DNA from 4 places in the Micromonospora sp. NPDC003816 genome. Region 1 is predicted to be linked to each of the others. Evidence: riboswitches for the same ligand, from Rfam matches in the RefSeq annotation. Region 1 holds a riboswitch; each other region holds the start of a gene.
The links. A riboswitch is a leader RNA that binds a small molecule or an ion and turns the genes downstream of it on or off. The one in region 1 is predicted to bind cyclic di-AMP.
Positions count from the first base shown of each region.

Region 2: it holds a riboswitch for cyclic di-AMP, as region 1 does, so the genes downstream of both, ACFYTT_RS08540 (hypothetical protein) here and ACFYTT_RS14430 (C39 family peptidase) in region 1, are expected to answer to the same signal.
Region 3: it holds a riboswitch for cyclic di-AMP, as region 1 does, so the genes downstream of both, ACFYTT_RS24565 (hypothetical protein) here and ACFYTT_RS14430 (C39 family peptidase) in region 1, are expected to answer to the same signal.
Region 4: it holds a riboswitch for cyclic di-AMP, as region 1 does, so the genes downstream of both, ACFYTT_RS10535 (NlpC/P60 family protein) here and ACFYTT_RS14430 (C39 family peptidase) in region 1, are expected to answer to the same signal.

Region 1 is NZ_JBIANP010000003.1:784,568-791,887, reverse strand. It holds gene ACFYTT_RS14435 (CDP-glycerol glycerophosphotransferase family protein) at 1-1,599, shown strand, start outside; gene ACFYTT_RS14430 (C39 family peptidase) at 1,743-2,612, opposite strand; cyclic di-AMP (ydaO/yuaA leader) riboswitch at 2,829-2,970, opposite strand; gene ACFYTT_RS14425 (hypothetical protein) at 3,287-4,042, opposite strand; gene ACFYTT_RS14420 (hypothetical protein) at 4,220-4,684, opposite strand; gene ACFYTT_RS14415 (acyltransferase) at 4,809-6,071, opposite strand; gene ACFYTT_RS14410 (polysaccharide pyruvyl transferase family protein) at 6,265-7,320, shown strand, end outside.
Region 2 is NZ_JBIANP010000002.1:596,246-603,565, reverse strand. It holds gene ACFYTT_RS08560 (hypothetical protein) at 1-580, opposite strand, end outside; gene ACFYTT_RS08555 (hypothetical protein) at 787-1,212, opposite strand; gene ACFYTT_RS08550 (MarR family winged helix-turn-helix transcriptional regulator) at 1,302-1,637, opposite strand; gene ACFYTT_RS08545 (carbonic anhydrase) at 1,833-2,531, shown strand; gene ACFYTT_RS08540 (hypothetical protein) at 2,615-3,631, opposite strand; cyclic di-AMP (ydaO/yuaA leader) riboswitch at 3,635-3,766, opposite strand; gene ACFYTT_RS08535 (YibE/F family protein) at 3,933-5,312, opposite strand; gene ACFYTT_RS08530 (metal-sensitive transcriptional regulator) at 5,728-6,024, opposite strand; gene ACFYTT_RS08525 (heavy-metal-associated domain-containing protein) at 6,142-6,351, shown strand; gene ACFYTT_RS08520 (hypothetical protein) at 6,377-7,320, shown strand, end outside.
Region 3 is NZ_JBIANP010000009.1:77,776-85,095, forward strand. It holds gene ACFYTT_RS24560 (HelD family protein) at 134-2,248, shown strand; cyclic di-AMP (ydaO/yuaA leader) riboswitch at 2,413-2,545, shown strand; gene ACFYTT_RS24565 (hypothetical protein) at 2,550-3,635, shown strand; gene ACFYTT_RS24570 (1-phosphofructokinase family hexose kinase) at 3,871-4,836, shown strand; gene surE (5'/3'-nucleotidase SurE) at 4,833-5,657, shown strand; gene ACFYTT_RS24580 (STAS domain-containing protein) at 5,661-6,026, opposite strand; gene ACFYTT_RS24585 (hypothetical protein) at 6,362-6,511, shown strand; gene ACFYTT_RS24590 (hypothetical protein) at 6,666-7,058, shown strand; gene ACFYTT_RS24595 (BON domain-containing protein) at 7,289-7,320, shown strand, end outside.
Region 4 is NZ_JBIANP010000002.1:1,013,680-1,020,999, forward strand. It holds gene ACFYTT_RS10525 (pyridoxamine 5'-phosphate oxidase family protein) at 1-65, opposite strand, end outside; gene dcd (dCTP deaminase) at 145-723, shown strand; gene ACFYTT_RS10535 (NlpC/P60 family protein) at 779-1,819, opposite strand; cyclic di-AMP (ydaO/yuaA leader) riboswitch at 1,832-1,966, opposite strand; gene ACFYTT_RS10540 (NlpC/P60 family protein) at 2,146-3,159, opposite strand; gene ACFYTT_RS10545 ((Fe-S)-binding protein) at 3,412-5,613, opposite strand; gene ACFYTT_RS10550 (cell division protein CrgA) at 5,879-6,142, opposite strand; gene ACFYTT_RS10555 (DUF881 domain-containing protein) at 6,364-7,164, shown strand.

The DNA.
Region 1 (7,320 bases):
GGGCTCGGGCTGGCGGTGGCCGCGCTCGCCGCCACGGTCTGGGAGCGCCGGGTCCGACCGGGCGCCGACAGCGTCGCGGAGACCGCCCTGCTCGCCGCCGGGATCCTGGTCGGCTACGCCCGGCAGCTCGACGGCGGCTTCGACCCGATCCTGGCGGTCACCGCCCTCGTGCTGCTCGGGCTGGTGCTGGTCACCGGGCCGCTGCGGACCGCCGGCAACCTGGAGATCCGCGCCGCCAACCTGCCGGTACGCACCTGGGTGCCGCAGGTCGCCGCCCGGCTCGACGACGCGGTGGCGGGGCTGCTCGCCGCCCTGGCCGTGGCCGCCCTGGCCGGGCTGCCCGCCGTGGTCGCCCTGCTGGTCTGCCTGCCGGTCGGTGCCGCCGCCGGGGCGGTCGCCCTCGACCTGGCCCGCCGCCGGTTCCGGCCGACGGCCGGCGGGTCGGCGGTCACCCGGGCGCTACGCCGGCACCAGCCGGAGTTCGTGCTGCACTTCTCCGCCCCGCCCGGCTCGGAGTACCAGGTCACCATGTGGCTGCCGTACCTGGAACGGATCGGACGGCCGTTCGTGGTGATGCTGCGGGAACCGGAGTTCCTGCCCGCCGTCGCGGCGGCCACCACCGCACCGGTGGTCTACTGCCCCACCCTGCGCACCATGGACGAGGTGCTGGTGCCGAGCCTGCGGGTGGCGTTCTACGTCAACCACGGCGCGAAGAACAGCCACTGCATCCGATTCACCCAGCTCACCCACGTCCAACTGCACCACGGCGACAGCGACAAGGCGCCCAGCGCCAACCCGGTGTCGGCGATCTTCGACCGGATCTTCGTGGCCGGCGAGGCCGCCGTCGACCGGTACGCCCGCGCCGGGGTGGAGATCCCGGCCGAGAAGTTCGTGGTGGTGGGCCGCCCGCAGGTCGAGGCGATCGAGGTACGCCACCAGCCGACCCGGGGGCTGACGAACCCCACGGTCCTCTACACCCCCACCTGGACCGGCCACCACGCCGACGCCGACTACTGCTCCCTGCCGATGGCCGAGACGCTGCTGCGGCGGCTGCTCGACCGGGGCGCCACGGTGATCCTGCGCGCCCACCCCTACACCAACCAGCACCCGGGCTCGGCCCGTCGCCTGGCCCGGCTGCACGAACTGCTCGCCGCCGACCGCTCCCGCACCGGCCGCCAGCACGTCTTCGGCGCCGCCGCCAGCCGGCTCACCCTGGCCGAGTCGGTGAACCGGGCGGACGCGCTGGTCTCCGACGTCTCCGGGGTGGTCTCCGACTGGCTGTACTCGGGCAAGCCCTACGCGGTCACCGACACCGGCGTCGACGGTGACCGGTTCGTCGAACGGTTCCCCCTCGCCGCCACCGGCTACGTGCTGCGGCGGGACATGGCCGACCTGGACGACGTGCTGACGCGGCTGCTCGACACCGATCCGCTCGCCGAGGCACGCTGGGCGACCCGACGGCGCTACCTGGGCGACTTCCCCGCCGACTCGTACGCCGAGGCGTTCCTCTCCGCCGCCCGGCGGGAACTGGACCCGGCCTGGACCGCCCCGGCGCCACGGACCACGACCGACGACGCGGCGCTGCCGACCGCCCCCTGAGCGCGCAGCAGCGGCCGTGGTGAGCGGTGGGCGTACTTGGTCAGACCTGTAGACCGAGAAGTAAGGAAGGGCCCCCTGCTATCGCCTGGTGTATAGCAGGGGACCCTTCCTTACATCCGGTCCTTACATCTCGTCCTTACATCTCAGGAGGAGTAGCCGCGGGTGGCGGCCCAGTGGGCGAGGTCGGTGGTGCTCATCCAGTACGAGTAGTACGAGGCGTCGGCCGAGTCCGCGATCTTGACCAGTCGACCGTCGTCCGCGTAACCGACCACGGCGACGTAGTGGCCGCCGGGGAAGGAGTGCCAGCCACCGTCGGTGTCGGTGGCGCTGCCGGCCACGTTCACCACCACACCGCGCCCGTCGGTGATCGCCTCCACCACGTCGGCCTGGAGCTGGTCCATCTGCGTCGGGGTGGCCGAGCCGCCCCGCAGCATCGTGGTCGAGTACGGCTCGCCCTTGAGCGTGGCGTTGAGCACCCGGGTGGTGTCCAGAGCCGAGTTGGTGCCGGCGTACGTGGTGCCGAGCTGGGCGGCCAGGGTGTCCTGGTCACGGTCGACCCCCGCGGCGCTGAGCGCGTTGCGTACCGCGGCCGGGCCGCAGTAGTAGCCGGTGGTCTGGGCCTGGAAGTCGTAGTCCAGGACCTTGCGCGTCGGTGGCTTCGGTGCGGTCTTCTCGCTGACGGCCACCGGCGAGGGGGCCGCCGAGGTGGCCTTCGGCGTGGGCGAGGGCGACGGTGACGGTGCGGCGCTGCTCGGGGCCGCGCTGCCCGGCGGGGTCGACGGGGTCGGCTCCGCGCGGGTGTCGGCGCGGGAGGCGACGGTGTCGCCCCGCATCTCGGCGACGGCGGTCGTGGTGTGCGCGGTCGTCGGGGCGTCCTCGGTGCCGACGAGTACGGCACCGGTGCCGGTGGCCAGCGCCAGCGCGGCGGCCGAGGCGGCGACGACCTGGTAGGGGCGTTCGGTGGCCAGCCGGCGTAGCTGGCGTGTCAGGGTCTGCTTCACGGAGTCCTCCACGGGGGCTCAGGGAGGCACGGCGATCCGCTCCGGCGGTCAGCTCGACAGGACATGCCGAGGACCGCCCGAGTGGGCGGACGGGCCGTGCGAGGGGCTTCGCCCGGTCGGGGCCGGGCGGGGGCCGCAGTCAGCTCGCGGCCGACGGCCCGGTGAGCGCGGGCACCGCAGTGCCGTGGAGGAACAAGAGGGGTATCACAAGGGGATGCACGAGAGGAAAGCTCCTTCCGACACCGCCGACCGGGTTAGCTGACGGGTTCGGGCGGGAAGTTGGCCCTACCGCGAGCCGAGGCTCGCGGATTCACCCCAGAGGTGCGGTGGGTCCCCGGTTCGTGAGACCACGATTAGGCGGGTCGATGCGGCGTCGCCTCCTGCGATCGGTTACCGCATCGGACGGGCCGACATTACTGGTCGGTCATTGCCCTGCCAACCCGCTCTGACCTGCGCAAACATGATCCAGCTCAGTGATTTTCGGGCGTTCGGTCATCGATGTCCCGCAACAGGACCGACGGTGATCGACGTAACGGGCGGTGACAACCGGACCACCCCCGGACAATGCCTCCGGACATCACGTCACGTCTCGGGCGGTTGCGGCACCACCGTCCGTTCCGGCGATCGGTGTGACCGGGCTCACCCGATCAGGCCGGATTACCGGGGCTCCGCGCGTCTCGCCCGAGTCACCCCACGCGCGCCGGACGCCAGCGCAGGGCCGCAGCGGCCGGACGCGCGGCGGTGGTCACGGCGGGTGCCGGCACCGGGTTCGGTCGCAGGCGCTGCGCGGCGGCGTACGCCTCGGCGGAGAGCACCCGGGCCGCTTCGGTGGCCCGCTCCGTCTCCCGCCAGGCGGCCCGTTCCCGCTCGGCGGCGGCCCGGTAGGTGGCCCGGTGGTTGTCCCGGACGACCCGGGCCAGCACGACCTCCTGTGCGGCCGGGTGCAGGCGGGGGTCCCAGCCGGCCCGCCGGGCCAGCACGTCGGTGAGCTGCCGCGCCGACAGGTCACCGCGCCAGTGCGCCACCATCGCGGCGTGGTGCAGCCAGCGTTCCCGGGCGGCGTACTCGCTGGCGGTGCGGGGGGTGCGGGGGGCGGGCAGCGCGGTGGTCCCGGCGAGCCGTCGGGCCCGGCTCTCCGCCTCGTCGAAGCGGGCCCAGGCACGGTCGAGGGCGGTCTGGGCGGTACGCCACGCGTCCCGCCGCCGGGCGGCGTTCTGTGCGGCCCCGGCGGCGGCCACCGCCACCTCACCGGCGTAGCGGCGCAGGTCGGCCGTCTCGGCCTCGGCGGGGTCGTCGGCGGGGCCGGTCTCGTCGGGGCCGGACGGTTCGGGCCGGGCGACCAGGACGGTGAGCACACCCAGTGCGAGCACGAGCAGCACCGACCAGATGGCGGCGGCCCGGGGCACCTCGATCAGGAACTGGTAGAGGACGGTCTTCTCCATGGCGGTACCTCGTGGGCCGTGGTGCGCTGACAGCGGGCCGCCGGCACCCGGTCCCCCGACTGCGGTGCGTCGGAACCGGGCGGGGCGGTGACGGGATGTTTCGCGGGGCAGAGGTCCCGGGCGTTGCGGGACGGGCTGCGGCGGAGTCCGGTCGGTGTGCCGCAGCGGGGCGTGAGGTCAGTCGCCGGGTGGGGCGCGGGCACCGTGGGCACCCGGCGGGACCGCCGTCGGGAGGGACGCCGCCGGGCCGCCCACCACCGCCGTCACGGCGGGCCGCTGCGCCAGGCCCGCCTCGGGCGACAGCCCGGGTACGCCGAGCGCGTCGGCGCGGTCGACGGCCCCCGTGGCGGACACCGTGACCAGCGCACCCGTCGACGAGGGGCGCCAGTCGGCACGGGGCGAGGGCACGAGGAGAGGAGCCGACCCGAACCGGCCGGCGACGGGGTGCCCGACGAGCGCGGCCTGTGCGGGCGCGGCCAGTGCGGGCGCGGCCGGTGCGGGCGCGGCCAGTGCGGGGGTGGCCTGTGCGGGCATCGCCCAGGTGCCGAGGGTGAACGCGGCGGCGACCGCGAACCCGGTCAGCAGTCGCGTCGCCCAGCGCGCCAGCCACCACAGGGGACGGGCGGGCGCGACGGGAAGCACCCGGTCACGCTACCGCCACCACTGTCGCACCGCATCGGCGGCGGGCGTGTCGGGTAGACGACGCGCCGTAATCGGCACACGAAACAGCAGGTCGGGGCGTCGACGACAACGGTCCACGGTGGACTCAGCGGTCCCGGTCGCGGAGACCTGCCGTACTCGGCTCGTCACCCGGCACCCGCTGCCTCGGCGGCCCGGCGGGCGGGCCAGCGGGCGATCCGGCGGGCGGATCTGCGGACGGTCCCGCAGGCTCGGCGGACCCGCCACCAGGCGGGGCGGCGGGGCCGGCGGCAGCGCGGCTCGGGGCGAGTCGGCGCATCATCGGTTGCTCCACGTAGCGGTGCAGCAACGCGGCCAGCGCCAGGGTGAGCAGCAGGAACCCGATCACCGCCGGTACTCCCCACCAGCCGGGCAGGCCGGTGCCCCAGTCTCCGGTGAGCCGCAGGATCGTCATGATCGCGAAGACGTGCACCAGGTAGAAGGCGAACGAGACCTCGCCCAGCCAGACCATCAGCCGGGAACGCAGCGGCGAACGGCGACCGTGCACGTCCGCGTCGGCCGCCGCCGCGATCACCAGGACGTACGCCACCGACAGCAGTGCCGCCCAGAGTTCGGCCCGGATCCACTGCGAGGCCGCCACCCAGGTCGCGACGAAGATCACGGTGGCCAGCGGCAGCCGGGGCCCGCGCCAGCGACCGCGCAGCATCAGCTCGGCGGCGGCCACACCCATCCAGAACTCCAGCGACCGCACCAGCGGGAAGATCTGGGCGAACCACCACCGGCTCTGCTCCGGCACCAACTGCTGTCCGGGCCAGAGCGCCAGGATCAGCAACGGCATGGCGATCACGACGGCCCACAGCATCCACGGCCTGGCCCGTCGGATCAGCGGCAACGCCAACGGCAGGCACAGATAGAAGAACAGTTCGCAGGAGAGCGACCAGCTCACGTTGTTGACGCTGTAGAAGTAGCCCGGTCGCGGGTCCCATGCCTGGAGCAGGAAGAGGTTCTCCAGCGCGGCCACCGGGTTGATCGGGTCGGCGAACCAGAGCGCCGCGAGCATGGCCAGCGCCCACAACACCAGGTGGTTCGGATAGATCTTGGCGAGCCGACGACGCCAGAACCTGCGGCGGGAGTCACCGACCCGGGCCGACCAGACCAGCACGAAGCCGCTGAGGATGAAGAAGAACTGCACCCCGGACAGGCCCAGGGTGAAGATCTCGCTGACCACCGCCTGGTGACCGGGCTCGGCGATGATGCGCATGGTGCCAGCGTGGAAACCGAAGACCAGCAGCGCGGCGATCCAGCGCAGTCCGGTCAACGAGGGCAATCGGCTGGCGTCACCGCGTCGGGTGGTGGAGGGCTGCCTATCGACGACGGTGGCGCTGGTCATTCCGGGCACCATACCGGTGCGGGCACACCCACTCGACGCGAGGCAGGAGGGGCGGATGCGGCGCAGGTGTCAACCGGTCCTCCGGTGGCCTAGTATTCCCGGGACTTGGATGAGCACCCACCCCGCCATCCGGCTCGGTGGTGCGCCGGGCATGCCGAGGCGGGGCCGGCACCGACGAGAGGCAGAGTCAGCGATGCACCAGCGGATCCTGATGCGGGCCCGAAAGGGTCCCTTCGACGTCAACTCGCCCGAGGAGACGTTCGAGCGGAACCTGATCGGTGAGAACGCGGGCAACCTGGTCTTCAGTCACGCCGCGAACAAGCTGCTGGCCACCCGCGCCGCCACCATCACGCCCAACGGCTTCACGGTGAACATGCGCGACAGCGACCGGATCAACGAGGAGTACGACGTCTTCGTGGTCCCGCTGGCGAACGCGTTCCGGCGCAGCTACGCCCACCGGCTCGACGCGATGAGCCGGCTGATCGAGCGACTCAAGATCCCGGTCGTGGTGCTCGGGGTGGGTGTGCAGACGAACGTCGACGGTGACCGGGAATACCTCCGTCCGATCGACGACCAGGTCAGTCGCTTCTGCCGGGCCGTCCTCGACCGCTCGCCCAGCATCGGCGTCCGGGGTGAGATCACCGCCGACTACCTGCGGACGATCGGCTTCTCCAACGTCGACGTGATCGGCTGCCCGTCGATGTTCCTGCACGGCGACACCCTGCCGGTGGAGAAGCGCAAGACGTTCATCGGCCCGTACGACAAGATCGCGTTGACCGTCTCGCCGTACGTCAAGTCGATGGCGAAGATCATCAAGACGCACCACCAGCGCTACGAGAACCTGCGCTACATCCCGCAGGACCTCAAGACGCTGGGCACCCTGCTCTTCGGTGACGCCCCCGAGGACCGTGGCAAGACCAGCGAGATCCCGATCCACACCACGCACCCGCTGTTCACCGAGGACAAGGTGCGGATGTTCGTCGACCCGTGGACGTGGATCGACTACCTCTCCGGGTTCGACTTCAACTTCGGCACCCGCATCCACGGCACCATCGTCTCGCTGCTCGCCGGCACGCCGGGCTTCCTCTTCGCGCACGACTCGCGCACCCTGGAGCTGGCCCGCTACTTCGAGATCCCGCACCGGGTGATGCGCGACGTGCCGGCCGATGTGGACGCCGCCCAGCTCTACGACGAGGCCGACTACTCGGGCATGGTCAACGGCCACAAGCAGCGGTACGACACGATGCTC
Region 2 (7,320 bases), on a different contig from region 1:
GCTGGCGTGCGAACAGGTGGTCGCGTACCGCCCGACGGAGCGCCAGCTCCTGCTCGACCGGGTGCCGCCGCGGGTCCCAGCCCCGGTGGGCGAAGACGTCGCTGAGCTGTTCCACCGACAGCTCCCGCCGCCAGTACGCCTCCATCGCCGCCCGGTGCAGCCAGCGCTCCCGGTCGGCGTACTCGGCGGGGGTGCGCGGGGTCTGCGGCAGCGGCATGCCGGTGGCGGCGGTGAGTCGGCGGACGTCCGCCTCCGCCGTCTCGTACGCCTGCCACGCCTGTTCGGCCTCGTCCTGCGCGGCGAGCCACTCCTCGCGGCGGCGGCGGGCCGTGGCGTCGGCGCGGTCGGCGGCGACGGCGACCTCCTCCGCCCAGCGGTCCTGGTCGCGCTGTTCCTCGGTGTGCTCGGTGCGACTCGGCAGTGCCGCCTCGCGGATCCGGGCGCCCGCGTCGAAGCGCAGGAGTCGTCGGGGGCGCAGCAGCAGGGCGGCGAGGGCCAGGATCACCACGCCCAGCAGGGTCAGCCAGATCACGGCGGCCCGGGGGACGTCGGGCAGGACGTAGGAGAGAGCGGTTCGCATCATCAACACCTCTCGCGGTCGGATGAGGGTCGTCGACTGGGCAAGGTCTGTGGTCGCCGAGGGCGGCGACAGGACGGCGGCGGGGCCGGACGGGTCCGCGACGGCGGTGTGCCCGGGACGCTCGGCGACGGTCGGTCGGGATCGAGGTCGGGGCCGGGTCGGCGGACGGGCGCGGGCCGGAGGGCGTCCTGGGGGCGGGCCGTCGGTCAGGCCGTCGGTGGACCGCGACGGAGCGGCTCGCCGTGGCCGACGGCGAGCCGCAGCGCGGCGGGCCGGTGGACCGTGGTGGTGCCGGCCGAGCCGGACTCGGCGGCGGGCTCGGGGTGGGCCGGCGGCGCGGTCGGCGCCGTGGGCTGCGTCGGCGACGTCGACAGCGCGGCGGACGCCCGCACGTGCTCGGTGACCGGTGCGACCGTGCCCGGCCAGGTCGGCACGTCGGCGGTGACGGACCAGGCGCGATGGTCGGCGACGGCATGGGTCGGCTGGTCGTCGGTCGGGCGCAGTGGCAGGTCGGCGACGGCCGTGCCGAGGCCGACCGCCACCACGAGGGCGGCCAGTGCCAGCCGGGTCAGCTCCCGCAGCGTACGCAGCGTCGCCGGCCACAGGGGACGGGCGAGCACGGCGGACGACACGTGTTCAACCTATCGTTTCGGTGCGGAGAACGCATTGGCGCAGCCCCCGTCGGGTCGGTGAACCACGCCACGTCGTCGACTGTGGACGGTCAGCGATCGCCGCTCGCGGTCGAGGGCGCGTCGGTGAAGAGGGCGAGCAGGTCGCCGATGTGGCGGTCGGCCTCCGCCGGGTGACGGAACCGCCCGGCCGGGTTGAGGGTGTACTCGTTGCGGCGGCCGACCCGGGTGCGGTGCAGATAGCCGCCCGCCTCCAGGTCGGCGACGATCGCCTGGGCGGCGCGTTCGGTGACCCCGACCTCACCGGCGACGTCGCGCAGCCGGGCGGTGGGGTTGCGGGCGATGGCGAGCAGCACGTGCGCGTGGTTTGTCAAGAAAGTCCAGTTCCGGGTGCTTTCTCGCTCGTCTGAGGTCGCCATGCCCGCCATCGTATGGCCTGCCCCTGACGTACTCGGGCTGCGCCCGCACCCGCCCGCGCCGGTTGGCAAGCGTTCTGGAATACATGAAATGCAGATCACGCATAGCTTGACGCGCCTTGCGCTGCGTGTGACGGTTGGTGGCAGCCCGTGGCCAGCGCCGGCCGGGATGACCAGGCATTCCACCGAGAGGCGAGGTGACGCCGGATGAGTCGACCCGGAACGATCGGAGCGCAGCCCGGTCCCGAACGCGAGTACCTGACCGCTGACCTTCCCGGCTCGCGGGAGCGCGCCCTCGCCGAACTGGTCGCCGGAAACCGCCGCTTCGTCAGCGACACGCTCCGGCACCCCAACCAGAACGCCAGCCACCGGGCCGCCGTCGCCGCCGAGCAGCACCCCTTCGCGGTGATCGTGGGCTGCTCCGACTCACGGTTGGCTGCGGAGATCATCTTCGACCGTGGGTTGGGTGATCTCTTCGTGGTCCGCACCGCCGGCCACACCATCGGCCCCGAGGTGCTGGGCAGCGTCGAGTACGCGGTGAGCGTGCTGCGTACCCCGCTGGTGGTGGTGCTCGGGCACGACTCGTGCGGTGCCGTCCAGGCGGCCCGTGCCGCGGCGGCCACCGGGACCGCGCCGACGGGCCACCTGCGTGCCGTGGTGGACGCGGTGGTGCCCAGCCTGCGCCGGGCCGAGCGGGCGGGGATCGACGACCTGGACGCGATCGTCGACATCCACATCGCGCAGACCGTCGAGGCGATGCTGGAGTCCTCCGAGGCGTTGGCCGCCGAGGTGGCCGCCGGCGGGTGCGCGGTGGTGGGCATGTCCTACCGACTGGCCGCCGGTGAGGTGCGGACCGTCGCGGCGGAACCCGCCGAGATGGCGGGCGTGGTCACTCCGGTGGGCTGACCCTCGGGCCGCCCACCGACACGGACGACGAGGGCCGCTCCGCCAGACGGCGGAGCGGCCCTCTCAGGTCGCCGGGACGCTGCTCAGAGCAGCGACACGTGTACGTGGTCCGTGTGGTTGGACGGGCCGCTGTAGGACCGCCACCGGTTCTCGGTCGGGAACCAGATCTGCCGGTTCCAGATCACGTAGTAGATGCCGAGCCGGTCGGCGTTGCGGACCAGGAAGGCCGCCAGGTTGTTGCCGTAGATCCGGGTGTCGTCGTTGTGCCAGGGGCTGAACCCGCTGTTCTGCAACGACCAGTCACAGGCCCGGCCCTTCGGGTGCTCGAACTTGTCACCGGGCCGCCAGCAGCCGACGAAGCGGTTGAAGCCGGCCCGCTTGACCTCCTTGTACATGTGCAGCGTGCGCGGCGTGATGCAGCCCGACGTGGTCGGGTCGTTCTGGTTGCACGACTCCGCCTTCCAACTCCCGTCGGACGCGCGGTTCGGTGCCACCCGGGCGACCGGTGAGGTGGCGGCCACCAGGCCACCGGTCAGGCTCTCGCCACCGACCAGGCGGAGCGACTTCTCCGCCTCGGTCTTCTTACGCGCCATGTCGTTGGTCAGCTTCTGCTGCTCGCGGACCTCGGCGTCGGACGCGAGCTTGGCCCGGTCCGCGCGCTCCCGGATCGCGTTGACCTCGCCCAACTTCTTGTCGTTGAACAGGTTCAACTCGTCGAGGGCGGAGGCGCGGTCCATGAACGAGTCCGGGGCGTTGCTCTGCAACAACATCGCTATCGCACCGACCCGGCCGGTCCGGTACGACTGCGTCGCGATCTCGGCGACCTGCGGCCTGAGCGCTTCGAGGTCGGCCTGTGCGCGACGCAACTCGACGTCGAGCTTGAGCTGCCGCTTCTTGGACTTCTCCAGCTGGTTCTTGGCCTTGGAGAAGTCGCGGTTGGCCGACTCGATCAGGTCGTTGAGCATCGGCGGGTCGTCGTCGTGCTCGGCGGGGCTGGGTGGGTTCGGCGCGGCCATGGCCGGCAGAGGTCCGGCGAACACGGCGAACGCGGCGAACACGGCCACCACGGGGGTCATCCAGCGGCGTAGGGGTGCCGTCACTTCTTTCCCTTCCATCGACCGCCGACCGAGTTAGCTGACGGGTTCGGAACGGAAGTGGCCCCTACCGCTGACGCGGATTCACCCCACCTACCTGGGTCCCCGGCTCGCCTCGCGGCGATTGGGCGGTGGCACCGCAGGCGCCGCTGCGCGCCTTCGGCGGTGACCGGCAGTGAGGTTACCCGAGAGTCCATGTCGGTCTCTACGCCCCGAACCTGACTAGATGCGTCATTTCGTAATCGCGATGGGTGACCAACGACACGGGCACGAACCGTGTCGGCAGGGGCGGTCACGCTGCGGGGTGTCACCATGTGGTGTCCGTGCTCCTGTCCGGATCGGGCCACCGCGAACCGGTGGCGGGGGATGTGTCACGCGCACGCGCGGTGCTGAGTGCGTGCAGTGCCTCGGACCGGTCCGAGCCGGGCCGGGGAGTCGGTGGGGTGGGGCCGTCGCCGTCCGGCCCGTCGTCGTGGCCGCCGGGTCCGCCGGGCTCCGGCGTGTCCCGCCGCCCGGCGGTGACCACCAGCGCGGCCAGGGCGGTCGTCAGCGGTACGGCGGCGACCAGCCCGAGCGTGGCCACCACGCTGCGGACGATCTCCTGGGTGAGGAACTCGCTGGTCACGATCTGGCCGAGCGCGCGGGTGTCGGCGGTGAGCAGGAGCAGCAGCGGCAGCGACGCGCCCGCGTACGCCAGCACGATGGTGTTCACCACCGAGGCGATGTGGGCCCGGCCGACCCGGGTCGCCGAGCGGTACAGCTCCCGGCGGGTGAAGCTCGGGTTGGCGTGCCGCAGTTCGGTCACCGCGGCGGCCTGGGTCACCGTGACGTCGTCGAGCACGCCGAGCGAGCCGATGATGATGCCGGCGAGCAGCAGGCCGTGCAGGTCGACGTCGCCCCGGAACATGGAGAGCGTGGTGGCGTCCTCGCTGCCGAAACCGGTCAGGTGGGTGGCCCGGGTGGCGGCCAGCCCGAGCAGGCCGGTGAGCACCAGGCTGCCGAGCGTGCCGAGGACGGCCACGGAGGTCTGTGCCGAGATGCCGTGCGTCAGGTACAGCACCACGAACATGATCAGTGCCGCGCCGACGATGGCCACCACCAGCGGCGGCTGGCCGGCGCTGATGCCGGGCAGCACGAAGGTGAGCAGGATGGCGAAACTGGCCGCCAGACCGCCCAGCGCGGCCAGGCCGCGCAGCCGTCCGAAGGCCACGATGGCGGCGGCGAACAGCACCGCGAGCCAGATCAGCGGCTTGCCCCGCTGGTGCTCGGCGATGTTGTAGCTGCTGATCGAGGGATCCTCGGGATCGATCAGGGAGACCAGGATGATCGCGTCGCCGACGCTGACCCGGGGTGCCCCCGGCCCGTCCGGCAACGGCGTCTGCACGTCCTGACCTTCGTCCGGGCCGCTGTCGACCCGCACGGTGACCGTGCCGCACTGCTGCCCGGCCGTGGTCGGGGTGCCCTCGGGCACGACCGGGTTCGGTGGACAGGGCTCGTTCACCACCCGCGTGACCGTGCCGTGGTATCGGGGCAGGTCGTCGGCGGCCTCGGGCCGGGGCGGGTCCGAGGGCCAGAGCACGAGCGCGGCGACCAGGGTGGCGAGGAAGAGGGGGACCACCGTCACGATGAGGATCCGCCGCACCCGGGGTGGGGTGGGCGGAGCGGAACGGGTGTGGTCGGCGCCCATTCATTGTCTCCCAACGATTCCAAGGCGAACTACGTACCGGCGGGCGAGATGGTTCAGCGCCGCCGGTCGGCCACGGCGGCGGGCATCCGGAATGGCCCGAGCGTGGCAGGATGGCTGCGTACCGTGAGGGCGGGGCCGGCTCTCGGCAGCCGCAGCAGGGCTGCGGCGGGACTGCCGGGCCGCAGCAGGGCTGTGGCGGGACTGCGGCACCCCGTGGGGGTATGGCGGCGGGCCGCCGGAGGGCTGCTGCGGCGGTGGTGCGTGCCCGACGGCGGGCGGGTGCCGGGAGGTCTCCGGATCGGCTGGCCATCGTGGCGAATGGTAGCCAGGTCGGCATCGGAACGCAGGTCGCGAGCGTGTGTCGGATGCCGGGCGTCGGAGCCGACACCCGAGGCGGGCGTGCTGGTGGGGCGGGTCAGCCGCGCTTCATCAGACGGCCGACGGCGGCCATCATCTCGGAGGCCATCTCGTCGGCGCGGCCCTCGGCGGCGCCCTCGTGCATGCAGTGCCGGGCATGCCCGTCGAGCAGGCCGAGGGCGACCTTGTCCAGGGCGGCCTGGATCGCGGAGATCTGGGTGAGCACGTCGATGCAGTAGCGATCCTCGTCGACCATCTTCTCGACGCCGCGTACCTGCCCCTCGACCCGGCGTAGTCGGGCGAGCAGTTGGTCCTTGCTGGCGGTGTAGCCGCGGATCGGCGCGGGTGTGCTCATGAACACGAGGATAACGTACCCCTGGGGGGTATGGTACGGTCACGGTTGTAGATACCCCCCGAGGGTATTCGACGGGGTGCCCGGCCCGGGTTGACGGGCCTGGAGAGGAGAGTTGCCATGGTCACCACCACGTACCAGGTGCAGGGCATGACCTGCGGCCACTGCGTCAACGCGGTCAGCACCGAGGTCGGCGCGCTCCCCGGCGTCGACGACGTCCGGGTCGACCTGGCCAGCGGCGAGGTCACCGTCACCAGCGAGCAGCCACTGGACCCGGCCGCCGTCCGGGCCGCAGTCGACGAGGCCGGCTTCGAGTTGGTCGCCGCCTGAGGCGACCGGAGACCGAGGTGTCCCGATGAACACGGCGACGAAGGTGAGTGGCTTCGCGCTCAGCCTCGCGGCGGTGTTCGCCGCCGCGTACGGGGTCGGCCAGGTGACCGGGCCGCCGGCCCCGGTCACCGCGACCGGCCACGACGGCACGGCGGACCACGGCGACGACCCGGCCCGGAACGGCCACGACGGTGACGCCGGACACGACGCGGGCGCCGCCGGGCACCTGCCCGGCGGGCTGCTCGTCTCCGAACGCGGCTACACGCTGGTGCCGGTCGGCGCCCCGGCCGGAGAGTTCGCCTTCCGGATCACCGGCCCGGACAGCCGGCCGGTGACCGGGTACGACCTGGTGCACGACAAGCCGATGCACCTGATCGTCGCCCGGCGTGACCTCTCCGGCTTCCGCCACGTACACCCCGAGCTGACGCCCGACGGCACCTGGCGGGTCGCCACGCCGCTGACCGCGCCCGGGGTGTGGCGGGCGTTCGCCGACTTCACCCCGACCGGAGGCGAGCCGTTGACACTCGGTGTCGACGTGACGGTCCCCGGTGCCCTGACCGAGCGTCCGCTGCCCGCACCGGCCCGCACCGCCACGGTCGACGGCTACACGGTCACCCTGGACGGCACGCCACAACCGGGCCACCCGTCCACGCTGACGCTGACCGTCGCGCGCGACGGCGTACCCGTCACGGACCTGGAGCCGTACCTCGGGGCGTACGGGCACCTGGTCGCACTACGGCAGGGTGACCTGGCGTACCTGCACGTCCACCCGGAGGGAGTGCCGGGCGACGGGCGCACCGAGCCCGGACCACGGGTGAGCTTCGCCACCGAGTTCCCGTCCGCCGGTGCGTACCGGCTCTATCTCGACTTCCGCCACGGCGGGGTGGTGCGCACCGCCGAGTTCACCGTGCACGTCGGGGACCCGGTGCGCGTCGGGGACCCGGTCGGTCCGACCGCCGCACCGGACGA
Region 3 (7,320 bases), on a different contig from region 1:
CCGGCGCGGCCCGGTGAACGTTTCTGGACACCGCACTGGAGATCGCACCCGGACACGGTGCCTCCGCGCGCCCGCGACGTGGGGCGTAATCTCGTGCGGTTGGCCGGGCCGGCGTGACGAGGAGAACGAAGCGGTGGACCAGAGCACCCTGGACCGGGAGATCGCCGTCGAGCAGCGGCATCTCGACCGGGTGTACGCACGACTGGCCGAGCTGCGACGCGCGGCGGTCCGCGCCGAGCGGGACGGCTACCGGCTGGCCCGGGTCGGCAACTTCGGCGCGCTGGTCGAGCGGGACGCGATGGTGTTCCACGCCGCGCAGCGCCGCCACGTGCTCGACGCCGAGTACGAGGGGCTCGTCTTCGGCCGTCTCGACCTGCGCGACGGGCAGGTGTTCCACGTCGGGCGGCTCGGTATCCGCGACGAGGACGCCGCCACGCTGGTGGTCGACTGGCGTGCCCCGGCCGCCGCCCCCTTCTACCAGGCCACCCCGGCCGAGCCGCTCGGCGTGGTACGCCGCCGGACGATCCAGTCCAGCCGGGAGCGGGTCACCCGGATCGAGGACGACCTGCTCGACCCGGACGCCGCACCGGCGGAGATGGCGGTGGTGGGCGACGGCGCGCTGCTGGCCAACCTGTCCCGGGCCACCGGCCGGGGGATGCGCGACATCGTGGCGACCATCCAGCGCGAGCAGGACGAGGCGATCCGCTCCCCCGGTTCCGGGGTCACGCTGGTCTCCGGCGGGCCGGGCACCGGCAAGACGGCGGTGGCGCTGCACCGCGCCGCGTACCTGCTCTACTCCGACCGCAGCCGGTATGCCGGCGGCGGCATCCTGGTGGTCGGCCCCTCCTCGGTCTTCGTCGAGTACATCGCCTCGGTCCTGCCGTCCCTCGGCGAGGAGACCGCCACGCTGCACTCGCTGGGCACGCTCTTTCCCGGGCTGGTCGCCACCCGCACCGACCCGGTCGACGTGGCGGCGGTCAAGGGGTCGCTGCGGATGCGCCGGTTGCTGGAACGGGCGGCCCGGGACGGCGTACCCGACTCCCCGCCCGAGCTGCGGCTGCTCTACCGGGGGCAGTTGCTGCGGCTGGAGCGGGCCGAGCTGGACGCCATCCGGGAACGGGCGTTGGCCCGGGGCGCGCGGCGTAACGAGGTACGCCGGGCCGGCTTCGACGGCGTCCTGGCGGCGCTCTGGGCACAGGCCCGCCGGTTGGGTGTCGCCCGGTTGCCCGAGCAGCGGGCCTTCGAGGACGAGTTGATCGACCGGACGGACTTCCGGGACTTCCTCAAGGCGTGGTGGCCCCGCCTGCATCCCCGGCACGTGCTCGGCTGGCTGGCCGATCCGGAACGGCTGCGCCGGTACGCCGCCGGGCTGCTGTCCCGCGCCGAGATCCGGCTGCTGGAGCAGGCGTACCGGGGGCTGGCCGCCGAGGGTCCGACGGTGGCCGACGCGGCGCTGCTCGACGAGCTGGACGCGTTGCTCGGCAAGCCGGTGCGTCCGGCCCGCCAGAAGCGCGACCCGTTCCAGCTCGCCGGTGGGGTTCGTGAGCTGAGCACGTACGCCGACCGGCAGCGGGCCGCCCGCCAGGCGGCGCGGGAGCGGCCGGAGGACTACCGCGACTACGCGCACGTGGTGGTGGACGAGTCGCAGGACGTGTCACCGATGCAGTGGCGCATGATCGGCCGGCGCGGTCGGCTGGCCTCGTGGACGGTGGTGGGCGACCCGGCGCAGACCGCGTGGACGGGTGATCCGCAGGAGCTGTCCCGGGCCCGGGACCAGGCGTTGGGTCGTCGTCGGCGGCACCGGTTCACGCTCACCACGAACTACCGCAACTCGGCGGAGATCTTCGCGGTGGCAGCGGCCGAGATCCGCCGGGCGTACCCGGACCTGTCCCTGCCCACCGCCGTGCGGACCACCGGGGTCGACCCGGTGGATCTGGTGGTGCCGGCGGCCGAGTTGGCGGCCGGCGTGACGTCCGCCGCGAGCGCGCTGCTCGGCGAGGTCGAGGGCACCGTCGGGGTGATCACGCCGGTGCCGCGTCGGGACGAGGTCGCGGCCTGGCTGGGTGGGCTCGGCGGCGAGCGTCTCCAGGTGGTGACCAGCCTGGAGGCCAAGGGCATGGAGTACGACGGCGTGGTGCTGGTCGCCCCCGGCGAGATCCGCGCCGATCCCGGCTCCGGTGTCCGTACGCTCTACGTCGCCCTGTCCCGGGCCACCCAGCGGCTGACCACGATCGAACCGACAGGCTGAGCCCGGAGGCCACCGACCTCGCTTGGCGAAAAAGCAACAAACATACCTTATGTCTGGTTTACTCGTGATCAGGGGAACACCAGGAGTCACACCGGCTGCACGGGTCCCACCAGCACCGGTAGGCTCGGACCCGGCCTCCGCCAGGCGGCACTCGACGGTGCCGGCGGTGACCGCCGCCTAATCGCCCGCCAGGGCGAACCGGGGAACCATGTTCCAGGGGTGCATCCGCGTCCAGCGGTAGGGATCTTCCGTCCCGAACCCGTCAGCTAACCCGGTCGGCGGCTGACGGAAGGACATGTGCATGCCAGCAGTGGCAACCGTGAGACCGGCCGCCCGTATGGCGGCCCTGATAGCCGCGGGGCTCGCCCTTGCCCTGGGCGCCGCGCTGGCGCCGTTCAGCGCCGCCTCCGCGGCTCCCGGTGACGTCGGCGACGAGGGCGGCACCCCGGCGCTGCGCGCCCAGTTGGAGGCGGCCAGCAAGGGTTACCTCGACGCCAAGACCGCCCTCGACCGCTCGGTCGACCGGCAGAAGAAGCTGGCCGAGCAGCTCACCACGACCGAGGGCCAGCTCACCGAACGCAGCACCAAGGTCGCCGAGATCGCCGCGCAGGCGTACCGCAGCGGCCGACTCGGTGCCGCGTCGGCGCTGCTCAACAGCGGATCCCCGGCCGGCTTCATGGACCGCGCGGCGGCACTGGACGCGGTGGCGGCCAACGAGGAGCGCGCCCTGCGCGACCTGCGGGCCAGCCGGGACGAGGTCGGCAAGACCAAGCAGGCCCTCGACGTCGAGGTGCAGGAGCAGCGCAAGCAGGTGGCCGTGATGGCCAAGCGCAAGGAGCAGGCCGAGCGTTCGCTGACGGTGGCCGAGGAACGGGAGGAGCGGGCAGCCGAGCGGGCCGCGGCGGAGGAGCGGGCCAGTCGGGCCCCGGCACGCAGCGGCGGTTCCAGCAGCCCCACGGCCAAGCCGGCGCCCCGCAACTCCAACGGCTCCTGGCCGGCCGAGTCGTGCAGCGTCAACGACCCCACGCCGGCCAACGGCTGCATCACCCCGCGCACCCTGCACGCGCTCAACCAGGCCAAGGCCGCCGGCTTCACCCGGTATGTCTCCTGCTACCGCGCTGGCGGCTCGGGTGAGCACCCGAAGGGGCGGGCCTGCGACTTCGCGGCGCAGAAGAACGGCTTCGGCGGGGCCGCCACCGGCGGCGACCGGACGTACGGCAACAACCTGGCGGCGTTCTACGTCAACAACGCCGACCGTCTCGCCGTGCTCTACGTGATCTGGTACAAGCAGATCTGGCTGCCCAGCAGCGGCTGGCGGACGTACAGCGGCGCGCGTGGTGACCCCTCCAGCGACCACACCAACCACGTGCACCTCTCGGTGTACTGACCCGCACGACACGCCGGGTGGCTGCCCTCACGGGTGGGTCCACCCGGCGTCGTCGTTCCCGCACCCCGACGCGCCCGCCTCGAATCCACCCGCCCGTCGCCGCGCGCTCTCGCGCCACCTTGGTTACCGTCGACATCGAAGCGGACATTTCGTGGCGACCGGGAGGAACGGTTATGAGCGGACCGCAGCGGACCCAGTGCGACGGTGTGTCGTGAGCGCGGCGACCGGCCATGTGATGGTCTTCGCGCCGACCCCCCTGCTCACGGTCACCATCGACCAGCCCAACGAGACGCCGGAACTGCACCTGCACCCCGGCGGTCAGGGCGTCTGGCAGGCCCGGATGGTGCTGTCCCACGGTGTCGACGTGGTGCTCTGCACCGCGCTCGGCGGCGAGATCGGGCAGGTGCTGGAGCCGTTGCTCGTCAGCGAGGGCGTCGACCTCAAGGTGGTGGCGCGGGACTCCGGCGGCAGCGGCGGGTACGTGCACGACCGCCGGGACGGCACCCGGCAGGAACTCGTCGACGTGACCGGGCAGCCGCTGAGCCGGCACGAGCTGGACGAGCTCTACAACCTGGCGCTCGGCGAGGGACTGCGCGCGGCGGTGAGCATCCTGAGCGGCCCGAACGACCCGTCGCTGGTCCCCGCCGACCTGTACCGCCGCTTCGCCGCCGACCTCGGCGCCAACGGCAGCCGGGTCGTGGTGGACCTCTGCGGCGACCACCTCACGGCAGTGCTGGAGAGCGGGGTCTTCTTCGTCAAGGTCAGCCACGAGGAGCTGATCGCCGACGGCCTCGCGACCGACGACGACGAGGAGCAGCTCACCCGGGCGATGCACGACCTGCACGCCAACGGTGCCGAGAACGTGGTGGTCAGCCGCGCCGACAAGCCCGCGCTGGCCCTCGTCGACGGCGAGGTCTTCGAGGTGCGGATGCCGCGCCTGGAGGCGGCCGACCCGCGCGGTGCGGGTGACTCGATGACCGCCAGCGTGGCCGCCGTGGTGGCGCGCGGCGGCGACGTACGCACCGCGATCCGGACCGGCGCGGCGGCCGGCGCGCTCAACGTCACCCGGCACGGGCTGGGCACCGGGCGGCTCGACTCGATCACCGGGCTGGTGGACCGGGTACGCCTGGAGCCCGCCGGAGTCCGCCGGCAGGAACGCACCACCCCCGACGAGTTGGCCCACCGGGTGGGTGGCGCATGACGCTGCGGGTGCTGATCACCAACGACGACGGGATCGCCGCGCCGGGTATCCAGGCGCTGGCCCGGGCCGCCGTCGACCGGGGGTTGGACGTGGTGGTCGCCGCGCCGCTGGAGGAGGCGAGCGGCACCAGCGCCGCGATGAGCGCGCTGGAGCAGGACGGGCAGGTGGTGGTCCGTGAGCATCCGCTGCCGGAGCTGGCCGGGGTGCCGGCTTTCGGGGTCGGCGGGTCCCCCGGTTTCATCGCGTTGATCGCCGTGCACGGCGCGTTCGGGCCGCCGCCGTCGGTGCTGCTCTCCGGGATCAACCGGGGGGCGAACGCCGGTCGGGCGGTGTTGCACTCCGGCACCGTGGGTGCGGCGTTCACCGCCGCCGCCAACGGCTGCCGGGCGTTGGCGGTGTCGCTGGACGTGCTCTCCGTCGGTGAGGCGACCGCCGTCAGCGGAGGCGCCGCGGTGGCCGCCGCGGCCCGGGTACGCGACGCCGAACGGAACTGGGACACCGCCGCCCACGTGGCCCTGGACCTGCTCCCCCGGCTGACCGCCGGACCGGTGGAGAGCGTGCTCAACGTCAACTCGCCGGACGTGCCGCTGGAGCGGCTGCGGGGCGTACGCCGGGCGGGGCTGGCGACCTTCGGCCAGGTGCAGATGACCGTTGCCGAGTCCGGCCACGGTTTCGTGCGTACCGCGCTGGAGGAGCCCGGTCAGTCGGTGCAGCCCGGGACCGACCTGGCGTGGCTCGCCGACGGGTACGCCACGGTGACGGCGGTCCGCGCCGTCACCGAGGTGTCCGACGTGAACCTGTCCGGCCTCGACGGCGACTGACGGTCAGCCGCCGGGAAGGACCTCGGGGGTGGCGGCGGCGCCGGCGTAGTACGGCTCCGGCGCGCCGAAGAGACCGAGCAGCCCGGTCACCCAGAGCTGTCGGTGCACGAACCGGCTGGGTTCGGTGACGATCAGCTTCACGCCGCTGACCTCAGCCGTCTGGAAACCGGCGACCATCGCGCTGATGCCCACCGAGTCGATGAAGGTGACCAGCCGCATGTTGAGCTCGATCCGGGCCGGCCGCCCCTTGGCCAGCACTTCGGCGATGGCCTCTTTCACCTCGTACGCGGTGTCGACGTCGATCTCGCCCCGAGGGGCGATCTCGATGACACCACCGGGCCGAACCGTCTGCAGGATCGACAGGCTCACGCGAGCACCTCCACTCGCCCGTACGACGGGCGCCTCATCAGTACGCGGGCCGCGACCGAGAGTATTCCTCCGACGGCCTCGGTCGCCACCCCTCGGGATGAGCAATTCGCGGACATCGGCATGTCAAATCACCCATATCCAAACTTATACGTCCTATCACTCGGTGCGAACCGGGGCTCGCACCGACGAACCAGGGTAGCGGGCCGAGGCTCGCCCGTCCGATATCCGGCACCCCGGCGTGCCCCCACATCCGGCGGCCTGACCTGCGACCGTCCGGTGCCGGTGGCGGAGTGTGCCTAGCATCACCGGTGACGACCACGACGAAGGGACGACGGATGCTTCGTAGGCTCGCCGGTCTGGCCGGCGTCAGCGCCCTGCTCGCCCTCCTGCTCGCCTGCGGGTTCGGCGGCGGAGGCGATGACGACGATGACGATGACGACGACTTCGCCCGCGCGGCGGTCGTCGCGGTGGTGTCCCCGAGCTGATCCGCACCGTCCGGGCGCGCCGACCGTGAGCGGCACCGACGACGCGCACGCGGGTTTGCGGCGGTGTCCGGCGGGGCACAGCGTCGGTGGCGAACCGCCGACGTCCGAGGTCTGACCTGGCCACCGGCTTCGGCACTGTCGAGGAGGGAACCACATGTTCGGAAGCAACCTGCTGGACCGTCGCAGCAAGCCGGAGCAGATCACGGACCAGGCGTGGCAACACCTCGTCTCGGCCGGCGACAACATCCGGGACGCCGCCCGTTCGGCCCGGCACACCTCGGCCGGCTTCGCCGACGACGCCGGTGACCTGGTCGGATCGGCCGCCGAGGAGGCGCGGCACCGGGCCAGCGTGGCCTTCGACGCGCTCGCCGGACGTCGTCCCGCGCTGCCCTGGACCCTGCTGATCGGCGCGGCCCTGGTCGGTGCCGCGATCGGCTGGGCCGCCGGCAGTGCCGCGCGGGCCGCCGGCAGCCGGGACCGGGCCACCGACGACATCGAGTTCGTCGACGTCGAGCGCCCCGACTCCCCCGCCGGTCCGCTGACCTGACGGAGATGTAAGGAAGGGTCCCCTGCTAACGCCTCGTGCATAGCAGGGGACCCTTCCTTACATCTGTGCGCGACGTCTCGCCAGAACAGCTGTGCGCGACGTCTCGCCAGAACACCTGTGCGCGACGTCTCGCCCGACGCGGGTGAGGCCGGATCACCCGCGCCTCGACCAGGCTCGGTCCCGGCGGACCGGCACCGGTCCGCAGCCGCCACCGCGAGAGGAGCGAGGAGATGGTCGGCATCTCGACGATCCAGCGCACCGA
Region 4 (7,320 bases), on a different contig from region 1:
ATGAGAAGGCGGATCCCGTCGGCGAGTCGGGGCTCGTCGACGGCGAAATCGGACCAGGAAGCCATGCCGACATCCTATCGAACATACGTTCTAAGCAGGTAGTCCGACACGCAGGTCACGACTACCGGCCGCTATGGTGTGGCGATGCTGCTCTCCGACCGTGACCTGGTCTCCGAGATCAAGGCCGGCACCCTGGCGCTGGAGCCCTTCGAGCCCACCCTGGTGCAGCCGTCCAGCATCGACGTACGCCTGGACAAGCTCTTCCGGGTGTTCAACAACCACCTCTACACACACATCGACCCGGCCACCCAGCAGGACGATCTCACCTCGCCGGTGGAGGTGCCCGACGGCGAGCCGTTCGTGCTGCACCCAGGCGAGTTCGTGCTCGCCTCCACGCTCGAGGTGATCTCGCTCGGCGACCAGCTCGCCGGCCGGCTCGAAGGCAAGTCCAGCCTCGGTCGCCTCGGCCTGCTGACGCACTCCACCGCCGGCTTCATCGACCCCGGCTTCTCCGGCCACGTCACGTTGGAACTGTCCAACGTGGCCAACCTGCCGATCATGCTCTGGCCCGGCATGAAGATCGGTCAGCTCTGCATCTTCCGGCTCGCCTCGCCCGCCGAGCACCCGTACGGCTCGCTCGTCTACGGCTCGCGCTACCAGGGGCAGCGCGGCCCGACGCCGAGCCGTGCCTGGCAGAACTGGCGTACCTGGCCGACCCGCTGACCACCGGCGGGCCCGCGCCGCGCGGACGCGGGCCCGTGGTCGTCCGCCCGAGGACTCAGCCGGGCCGACCGAAACTGTGGATCGGACTGGTGTCCATCCGCTTCATCGCGATCGGCTTGCCGGCACGGGAGGCGTGCACCACCCAGCCGCCGCCGACGTACATCCCCACGTGGTGCAGGTCGCGGAAGTAGAAGACCAGGTCACCCGGGCGCAGGTCGCCGCGACTGACCGAGGCGGTGACCTGCCGCTGCCGCGCCGCGTTGTGCGGCAGCGACACCCCGGCCCGCGCCCACGCGGCCAACATCAACCCCGAGCAGTCGTACGCGTGCGGCCCCTCGGCACCCCACGAGTACGGCTTGCCGATCTGGGCGCACGCGAAGGTGACCGCCTCGCCGGCCGGGCCACCCGGGTAGGTGGCCGGACAGGGCGCCGGCCGCAGCGGACCACCACCCCCGTCGTCGTACGCCCGCAGCCGCAACCGCTGCAACCGGTCGATCTCGGTGTCGATCTGCCGCCGCTTCGCGGCCAGGTCGGCTTCGGTACGGGTCAGCTCGACGATGGTGCGGTCCAGTCCGGCTCGGGCGGCGGCGAGTTCGTCCCGCAGTTCACTCGCCTGGCGTACGTCCTCCTGCTGGAATCGGGCGTACCGGTCGAGCAGGCCGAGCTGGGCGACGACCTCGCTCGGGGACCGGCTGCCCAGCAACGTGTTCACGGCGCGGACCGGCTCGCCCCGGTACGCCCGCGCGGCCAGCGCGCCGACCCGCTTCATCGCCTCGTCCACCTGCAGTTGCAGCGGGGCGATACGGGCGGTCAGGGCGTCCGCCTCCCGGCGGGTGCCGGCCAGGTCCTGTCGGGTCGCGTTGTGTCGTTCGATGACGGCTTCGAGCCGGTTCCAGTCCTCGTCGATCTGGCGCTCGATGTCGTCGACGGTCGGGTCGGCGTGGGCCGCCGTCGCGCCACCGGTCAGCAGGACGGCGGTCGCGGCGAGTGCGGCGAGTGCGGTGGTGCAGCGGTACCAGCGGAATCGCGGCGCAGCCGTCGTCGGGCCGGATGTCCCCGGCCGGTACGACGGTGGCCGCGGGGCATGGTGTGCCACCGGGCTGCGTACTCCTTCTTCCCAGACCGCCTACCGGGTTAGCTGACGGGTTCGGGCGCCCGGGACGCCCTACCGCGACCATCGCGGACTCACCCCGGAAACCTGGGTCCCCGGCTCGCTCGGACAGCGACTCGGCGGTGTCGGACCGTCACCGCCCCGGATGGGCGGTTGTGCCAGCGGGCCGACGATTGCCCAGCGTAGGGACGACCGGCGTCAATACGCAACACACCCACACCGTCACTCTCGGTGCATTAATCCGACAACGAAGAAGGCCCCCGGTCGCTTGACCGAGGGCCTTCCGTGGTTCCTGCGTACGCGCTCAGGCGTCAGCCTGGTCGACGGAAGCCGGCGACCGGCATCGTCGTGATCGGCGAGACGTTGACCGGAACACCGGCACGCGCCGCGTGCACCATCGTGTTGTTGCCCAGATAGATCCCGACGTGACTCACGTCGCTGCGGAAGAACACGAGGTCACCGGGGCGGGCGTCGGCCCGCGAGATCGCCTTGCCCTCGCGCCACTGGGCGCCGGTGAAGTGGGTCAGGGAGATACCCGCCGCCCGGTACGCGTACTGGGTGAGACCGGAGCAGTCGAACGAGTTCGGCCCGGTGGCGCCCCAGACGTACGGCTTGCCGACCTGGGCGCAGGCGGTCCGGATGGCCGTCCGGGCCGCGTCGCTGACCACGCCGTTGATGGTCGGGCAGTTGGTGGTCTTGACCGTGGTGACCGGCAGGGACCGCTCCAGCCGCTTGATCTCGGCGTCGATCTGCTTCTTCTTCGCCGCCAGCTGCTTCTGCTTGGCCTCCTGGTCGACGATCAGCGCGTCGAGGGTGGCCTTCTGGTCGTCGTACTTCTTGCGGATCTTCATGACGCCCTCGAGCTGGCGGCGCTCCTCCCAGGCGAGCCGGTCGAGGAGGGCCATCTGCTCACCGAGCTGGTCCGGCTTCGCGTTGAGCAGCACCGCGCCGAGTTCCTGCGAGGGGCCGGTGATGTAGTACCGGGAGGCGAGACCGGCGACGCGGTTCATCGCCAACTCGGTCTCCAGGGCCAACGGCTGGATCTTCTTCTCCAGCTTGTCGACCTTCTCGCGGTTGACCCTCAGCTCCGAGCGCACCTTGTTGAACTGCTCGATGGTGGGTTCGAGCTGCTGCCACTGCTTGTCGATCTGGCGCTCGATCTCGTCCACCGACGGCGCGGCGTACGCGGGCGCGGCGACCAGGCCGGCACCGACCGCAGCAGCGGCGACCAGGACGACCAGGCGGCGAGCGGCCTTGCGCAGCCCGCGCACGGGGGTGGAACGTCCCGGCGCATGACGATGGAGGGGCATGGTTGCCACCGGCACCGACTCCTTTGCGACCGACCACCGGGCGTCCCGCTAGCGGTAAGGGGCGAGACAGACGACCACGGCGGTCGGTGCCCCACATTAGGGAAGGCGCGCAGCGGAATCAAGGCAACCAACGGCTCATTCACCTTTGTGCGACCGACCGCACACAAAGGGTGTCGACCAATTCGTTACAGTTATCTACGCCAATATAAAAATCGGGACGTGTCGGCATCCGTACAGATGCCCGACACGTCCCGACGTTCGCGCTGGTCAACCGGCGACCGGCTCGCCCTCCTCGGCGCCCCGGGCCTGTTCCGGCTTGATCGAACGCAGCAGCACGCTGGCCACGTCGACCACCTCGACCTGGTCGCCGGCGCCCTTGCCGTTCACTCCGTCACTGAGCATCGTGGAGCAGAACGGACAGCCGACCGCGACGGTCTTCGCACCGGTGGACATGGCCTCCTCGACCCGATCCACATTGATCCGCTTGCCGATCCGCTCCTCCATCCACATGCGCGCGCCACCGGCGCCGCAGCAGAAGGAACGCTCGCTGTTGCGCGGCATCTCGACGAGGTCGTTGTCGGCGCCGACGGCGCTGCCCAGCACCTCGCGTGGCGGGGTGAAGACCCGGTTGTGTCGGCCCAGGTAGCACGGGTCGTGATAGGTGACGCCGCCGTCGACCGGCTGCACCGGGGTCAGCTTGCCGGTGGCGACCAGGTGCGCCAGCAACTGGGTGTGGTGCACCACCTCGAACTCGCCGCCGAGCTGGCCGTACTCGTTGCCCAGGGTGTTGAAGCAGTGCGGACAGGTCGCGACGATCTTGCGCTTGGCCTTCTCGCGACCCTCGAACGCCTCGTTGAGCGTCTCCACGTTCTGCTGGGCGAGCATCTGGAAGACGAACTCGTTGCCGATCCGGCGGGCCGGATCGCCCGAGCAGGTCTCGCCCTCACCGAGGATGGCGAACGAGACACCCGCCTCGTTCAGCAGCGTGGCGACCGCCCGGGTGGTCTTCTTGGCGCGGTCCTCGAAGGCACCGGCACAGCCCACCCAGAACAGGTATTCGAAGTCCTCGACCTCGCCGACCCGGGGCACCTCGAAGTCGAGGCCCTTGGTCCAGTCCTCCCGGGTGTTCTGCGGCGCGCCCCAGGGGTTGCCCTTGTTCTCCAGGTTGCGCAGCATCACGCCGGCCTCGGAGGGGAAGTTCGACTCGATCAGCACCTGGTAGCGGCGCATGTCGACGATGTGGTCGACGTGCTCGATGTCCACCGGGCACTGCTCGACGCAGGCGCCGCAGGTGGTGCACGACCAGAGCACGTCCGGGTCGATCACGCCGCCCGCCTCGGCGTCGCCGATCAGCGGCTTCTCCGCCTCGGCGAGGGCCAGCACGTCGAGGTGGGCGAGCTGCGCGGCGGTGGCCTTCTCCTCGCCGGTGAGGTCCTTACCGCCGCCGGCCAGCAGATAGGGCGCCTTGGCGTACGCGTGGTCGCGCAGGCTGAGCACCAGCAGCTTCGGCGACAACGGCTTGCCGGTGTTCCACGCCGGGCACTGCGACTGGCACCGGCCGCACTCGGTGCAGGTGCTGAAGTCCAGCAGGCCCTTCCAGGTGAACTGCTCGACGTGCGCGACGCCGAACTGGTCCTTCTCCGGATCGGCCTCCTCGAAGTCCAGCGGCTTGCCCTCGCTCGTCATCGGCCGCAGCGGCCCGAGTCCGGAGCCGGAGGCACCGGGCTTCCGCTTGAAGTAGATGTTCGGGAAGGCGAGGAAGCGGTGCCAGGCGACGCCCATGGTCACGTTCAGCGAGATCACGATGAGCCAGGTCATCGAAATCGCGATCTTGATGAGGGCGGCGACACTGACCCCGGACTCCCAGTCCGGCAGCACCGAGCCGACCGCGTGACTCAGCGGGGTGGCCCAGGTCGGGTACTCGAAGTGGTCGGTGGCGACCTTGAAGCCACGGATCAGGAAGCCCATGACCAGGACGGCGAGGACGACGGCCTCGACGAAGTAGCCCTGCCACATGGTGGAGCCGGTGAACCGCGACCGGCGTCCGGCCTGGCTCGGACGGTTGGCCACCCGGATCGCGATCAGCACCACGATGCCGACGACACCGAGGATGCCGATCCACTCGGTGACCAGTCCGTAGAGCGCCCAGCCACCGACCAGCGGCAGCCCGGCGGTCGGCGACACCACCTCGAAGTACGCCTCGAGCACCAGCAGCGACAGCACGAGGAAGCCGACCATCACGAACCAGTGCGCGGCGCCGACCACGCTCCAGCGCAGCATCCGGGTGTGCCCGGCCGTCTCCGCGAGCATGGTCTTCGTCCGCGCGACGTGGTCGCCCGAGCGGGCGGGGTCGGGCTGACCCAGCCGGATCACGGCGAACATCTTCGAGACCGCACGTACCGCAAGCCACACCGCCACGGCGGTGATGGCGGCCGCGAGGATCGTGGTGACGATCTGGACGCTGCCCATCGAGTTGGCCTCCCGGTCTGCTGCCTGTCGAGCGGCTCGGCGACCGGGGTCGGGGTGCGGTTGGTCACCCCAGGGTGCCGCACCTCGACCCGGATCGGTCGATGACCTCGGTCCACTCGGTCATGCGATGCAGCTTACGCGCAAGGTTACTCAGCAGTAACGTGAGACTTCTCGCACCTGGGCCACGCCGCCCTGCGCACACCTTAGGAGGCCGCCGCCGAGTCCGCTCGGTCGGGGCCTGTGCAGGTGGCCGTTGATCAGGGAATCAGCGCCAGCGGGAGAGCAGGATCAGCGAGGCGACCATCGCGCCGAAGCCGATCGCGAGGTTCCAGTACCCGAGCTCCATGACCGGGTACTCCTGCTCGGACAGGTAGTAGACCACCAGCCACGCGATGCCGAAGGCGATCAGCGACACGGCCGTGGCGGGCAGCCAGACCGGGCTCGGCTTGCGAGACGCCGATGTCGTCGTCGGGCGCACGTCCGTGGGCGGGGTGTACACCTTCTTCTTGCGGACCTGAGACTTGGGCACGACGCTCTCCAGAGGGGTTACGACCTCGTCCGGCCTGACAACCGGGCGCGAGGGCGACGGTCCATGGCCAATAATGTTCGACAGCTAGCGTAGTCCGGAAGGCCCGTCCAATCCACGAATGAGGCCAGACCGATGCCCGGCATCGGCGAATCGGACGGGCGGGCGACTGTCGCTCCGCCGCACCCTCGGGTGCCGGAGCCGGAGGACAAGGGGGAACGGCCGTGGAGTACACGTCCGGCGCAGCGTCGTGGCAGAAGGCGCTGCGACGACTCGTCGCCGGGTTGCTGCCCCGCCGGCCCCGTCAGCGCCGTCCGGGCTGGTCGATCGGCGTACCGCTGATCGCCGCCGCGGCCGGCCTGCTCTTCACCACCACCGCCACCACGGCGGGCGGCACGAACCTGCGTGAGGACCGACGCCCGCAGCTCACCGAGCTGATCGAGGACCGCCGCACCCAGGTGGCGGCGAACGAGGAGCGCGCCGCGACGCTGCGCAAGGAGGTCGAGAGCCGTACGGCCGACCTCGCCGACTCGGACGGGCCGATCAAGGAGCAGCAGGAACGCGGCACCGCCAGCCTCGGCACCGCCGGTTTCACGGAGTTGACCGGCTCGGGGATGACCGTCGTGCTCGACGACGCGCCCCGGCTCAACAACCTGCCCGAAGGGGCCACCAACGACGATCTCGTCGTGCACCAGGGTGACGTCCAGGCCGTGGTGAACGCGTTGTGGGCCGGTGGCGCCGAGGCCATGTCAATCATGAACGTCCGCGTCCTGGCGACCAGCGCGGTACGCTGCGTGGGTAACACCCTGCTGTTGCACGGCCGGGTGTACTCCCCTCCGTTCAAGATCGTAGCGATTGGCGACCCCGCCGCACTGCGGCAGGCCCTCGCCGCTTCCGAGGGAGTCCGGTGGTTCAGGGACGCGGTCGACAACTACCAGCTCGGCTACCAGGAGCTTCCCGGCCCCGTCACCGTGCCCGCGTTCGAGGACTCGACCACCCTGCGATCGGCGACGGTGCCGAGGTGAGCACGCAGTGAGCACGCACCCCGACGGCCGGCACCGCGACCAGGCCGACGAATCCACCGCCTTCCTGCCGAAGGTCGAGCGGCCCGACCCGGCCACGCCCGACAGCCGCCCCCGGGCCACGCCCGACAGCCGTCGCGCCGCCACGCCGGACACCCG